One region of the Jeotgalibacillus aurantiacus genome, then DNA from elsewhere that is predicted to be linked to it. Evidence: riboswitches for the same ligand, from Rfam matches in the RefSeq annotation. Region 1 holds a riboswitch; the other holds the start of a gene.
The links. Region 1 has a riboswitch for S-adenosylmethionine ahead of H7968_RS02075 (LLM class flavin-dependent oxidoreductase). Riboswitches for the same ligand answer to the same signal wherever they lie in the genome.
Positions count from the first base shown of each region.

Region 1 (2,204 bases):
CTGATTCACTTTACTGACTTCAAGACGAAGAGCACGCGATCCATTGAGAACGCGACGGCCATGCTGCTCAAGCCAGGCTAGGACCGACTCTGTTAATTCGGGTGCGAAACGGTGTCCGCGCGTATGAGATGAGGCACTCATTCTGCTGTAAAATACACCTTCAGGCGGCTCTTCTGTTAAATCCACAATTCCCTCGTCTAAATGCCAGACTTCATAAGGAACCTCTAATTCTTCAAGACGCTTCGTTAAATGAACCGTCCACTCATCATTTTCATGTAATACATATACTTTACTCATGCTGTCACTCCTTCAAGTTGTTACGCATTGACCTGCTTTAGCAGTTTACGCTTTTCTTCAACCAGTGGCATAACCTTCTTTGAGAAACGCTCCATCTCTTCAAGCTGCGGAGAGAATTGAAGCAGTAACAGGTCAAGACCTGCATTTTCATAAGCAACAATCCGGTCAGCAATCTGCTCAGGTGTCCCAATTAAATTAGGACGCAGTCCGCGGTTGGAAACCGAATAATCCATTAGCTTTACCTGCTGCTCTAGCTGGGATTTGCTGACGAAATCATTATACCCGGCATATCCGCTTACATCTTTCACGTCTGTGATGCGCTCAAGCTCAGCCTGAACCTCTTCCTCCGTATCACGGCAAATGATAAACGCGGCCATTCCGAATGAACCGAACGGATCTTTTCCTGCTGCAGCGCGGCGTGTCTTCATGTCGGCAATTTTCGTTTCGATTTCTTCAAGCGTTCCACCGTGCATCACATACGAGTCACAGTGCTCAACAATCGATTGCTTACCACGGGGGCTCTCACCGCCTGCATATAGAATCGGATTCGGACGCTGAACCGGTTTAGGCTCAAGCTTCGTATTTTCAATGTCATAGAATTTTCCTTTGAAGCTGAATGTATCTTCTGTCCAAAGTCCTTTTAAAATCTGAAGGAACTCATCCGTACGCTCATAGCGCTCATCATGCTCTGTAAATGCGCCGCCGTACTGCTTTGCTTCCTCAGCCCACCATGCAGACACGACATTCAGCGTAAAACGGCCGTTGGAAATATGGTCAATATTTGACGCCATTTTAGCAGCTACAGCCGGATTATGAAAGCCCGGACGGATCGCCGTCATGATCTCAATTTTTTCTGTTACAGCTGCAAGTGCAGCAGCAGTAGACCACGCTTCAATCGAATCACGCTCAGGTCCCTTTATATCATTTAAATATAATTCAGCAATCAGTGTCGTATCATATCCCCAGTTTTCAGCGGACTGAATGACCTTTTTTGCATAATCAAAGGTTGGCGGCATGTTTTCATCTTCTACGTTACGCAGCCATCCCCCGAAAATCGGAAGCCAAAATCCATATTTCATCTTTTCCACTCTCCTTTAAAAACGGTCGCACGTGATTTTGGGTACAAAAAAACTTCTTCTGAGACAGAAGAAGATACTCGCAATACTTCTGTCTTATCTTCCAGGCAGCATTCGCCTGATGGATGTAGCACCTTTCTGACATAGTCAGCGGTTGCCGGGTTTCACAGGGCCATATCCCTCCACCACTCTCGATAAGAGCTTATTCACTTTAATACGTTAATCCTATAACAATGCTTGGTATTCGTCAACACATAAAGTTTGGATTTTCAGAAAATTGTGTTCTGATTCTTATCGTCTATACGATTCTATTTAAAACGGCACATCCTCCTCTGTCCCGAACACATCATTCAGTTCCCAGCCGTATGAATCGACCACAAAGCCGATTGCACGAACGGTTTCTCTGTCTGTAGGATCATAGGGAATCGTCACTTCCCCGGTATCAGAAGAAAATGTATAGGAATATACCCGGAGTGACTCCTCATCCACAATACGCGTAACCTCCTCTACCTCTTCCCAGGCAATGCTTTGTTCACTAAGACTCCAGAAAGAGTTCGCCTGTGCCCCGTCCTCATTTAAATAGGCATAGTGATAAACTGAAAACACAAACAAAGGCAATGTCAAAACAATAAGGAGAATATGTACACCTGTTAGCCTATACGTTTTACGCTTCTTTTCCGCATAAAGCTTTGTAAATAAAAACGATATCAGCGTAAGACCGATTATGACCATTCCTGTACCGAATGCTAAAAACGCATCCATTGGTCTGATAAATGACCAATGATCAGCAGAAAAAAACAATAGATCCTGAATCAAGATCACGACAAATCC
Region 1 covers NZ_JACNMS010000001.1:449,327-451,530, forward strand. The annotation lists gene H7968_RS02070 (ATP-grasp domain-containing protein) at 1-297, opposite strand, end outside; gene H7968_RS02075 (LLM class flavin-dependent oxidoreductase) at 318-1,376, opposite strand; SAM riboswitch class I at 1,467-1,574, opposite strand; gene H7968_RS02080 (hypothetical protein) at 1,686-2,204, opposite strand, start outside.

Region 2 (2,204 bases), on a different contig from region 1:
CTTCAAGGGACAGGAAAGGATTGAGTTGCAAACAGAGACATTGGAGCTTAAAGATTCAACTGGGATTTATACTTCTCACAATCACACCATTATTATCACAGAAGAATCCGGACTGGATGCGGAGATACTAATTGACACCTATGCAACTCCTTTCTTAGTAAATGGAGTTGATGTCTCAGAAGACTTTTGGAAAAGTGAATTCACTTACTCACAGGGAACAATGATTCTGAAAATCCCTGAACAGTCTCACATTGATTTAGAGTACGCTCAATTCACCCCATCAATCGTCAATGAACAATTCATGGATAGCGACCCGCATATATTATCCAATATGAACTTCAGAGAAGGCCTAACAATTTACCACCTTCAAATTCCGGAAAGTCTGGAACTGAAATACGACGAAAACGATCCAATTTATCAATTTGAGCAATAAAAATCTAATACATCATTCAACTGAAGAACATCCAGTTTAATTTTTGAACTAAAAGTTATTCGGAATATTAGATTTTGATTGAAGTGTTCCCAAGGTCAGGAGGCCCCCGAAGACTCCTACGGCAGAGGAGCGACAGGTGAGACAGCGTAGCGCAAAGCGCTAGCTGGCTCACCGCGCGGCCGTGGAAAGCGAAGGGGGCCTCCTGACCAATTTTCTAAACAGAAATAAATTAAAAACCAATAAATAAAATATTCAGAAAAAGGTTGACTTCTGTTTCCAACCGCTCTATAATCCTCAACAAGAGATTAACATCAATGCATACCAAAACCATAACTTAATAAACTCTTATCCAGAGTGGCGGAGGGACTAGGCCCTGCGATGCCCGGCAACCAACGAGTCAGCCTTGACTTGGAAAGGTGCTAATTCCTACAGATCGGACTGATCTGAAAGATAAGAGGAGGATCAAAACCCTCTTCTTATGAAGGGGGTTTTTCTTTTCCCTCTTCTCCTTTATCCCTTTACCGCAGCCACTCGACAACTTATTCAACCACTAAAGGAGAGATTTGATCATGACAAACGAAAACCCGCAGTACAATATTGAAACGTTATTATTACACGGTGCTACTGAAGCGGATCCAACGACTGGTTCACGTGCGATTCCTGTTTATCAGACAACGTCGTATGTGTTTGACAGTGCTGAGCATGCGCAGAAGCTGTTTTCTTTAGAAGAGGCAGGCAATATTTATACGCGTATCGGAAATCCGACGGTTGCTGCGTTTGAGAACAGGATTGCTCTTTTAGAAGGCGGAGTGGGGGCTGTTGCTGTTTCGTCCGGAATGGCTGCGATCACCTATGCAGTGTTGAATCTGGCGAGTGCAGGTGATGATATTGTCGCAGCTACGAACTTATACGGTGGAACCTATAATTTATTTGCGCAAACGTTGCCCCGTTATGGCGTCAATGTAACGTTTGTTGATGTATCGGATCCTGAAAATGTCCGAAAAGCCATTGGTCCGAAAACGAAGGCAGTGTTTGCTGAAGTGATTGGAAATCCGAGCCTGCATGTGCTTGATACGGAAGCGGTAGCGAAGGTGGCTCATGAAGAAGGGGTTCCGCTTATTGTGGACAGCACGTTTGCGACTCCTTATTTGAATAAACCATTTGAGCATGGGGCCGATATTGTTGTTCACTCGGCAACGAAATGGATCGGTGGTCATGGTACGACAATCGGTGGTGTTGTGGTGGATGCCGGGAAGTTTAATTATGATAACGGCCGTTTCCCGGATTTTACAACGCCGGACCCAAGCTATAACGGACTGCGTTTTGTTGATTTGGAGGAAGCGGCTTTTATTGCTAAGCTTCGGGTCAACCTGCTGCGTGATACCGGAGCGTGCCTGAGTCCGCAAAATGCATTCTATTTATTACAGGGGCTTGAAACGTTGCATTTACGCCTCGAACGACATGTTGAAAACGCTCAGAAGGTCGCTGACTATCTTGCAGCGCATCCTTCCGTAGATTGGGTTCAGTACCCTGGACTCGAAAATCACCCTTCACATGAGCTGGCGAAAAAATATTTCCCTAAAGGTCCAGGCTCAATCATTGTGTTCGGGATTAAAGGCGGACGTGAGGCAGGAAGAAAAGTCATCGACAACACAAAGCTTTGGTCCCATGTAGCCAATGTTGGAGATGCGAAATCACTGATCATTCATCCGGCTACAACCACACACGCCCAGCTTAGAGGGGCAGATCTTGAAGCTGCCGGCGTCAAAGA
Region 2 covers NZ_JACNMS010000003.1:505,418-507,621, forward strand. The annotation lists gene H7968_RS12195 (hypothetical protein) at 1-433, shown strand, start outside; SAM riboswitch class I at 776-890, shown strand; gene H7968_RS12200 (O-acetylhomoserine aminocarboxypropyltransferase/cysteine synthase family protein) at 1,003-2,204, shown strand, end outside.
Region 2: it holds a riboswitch for S-adenosylmethionine, as region 1 does, so the genes downstream of both, H7968_RS12200 (O-acetylhomoserine aminocarboxypropyltransferase/cysteine synthase family protein) here and H7968_RS02075 (LLM class flavin-dependent oxidoreductase) in region 1, are expected to answer to the same signal.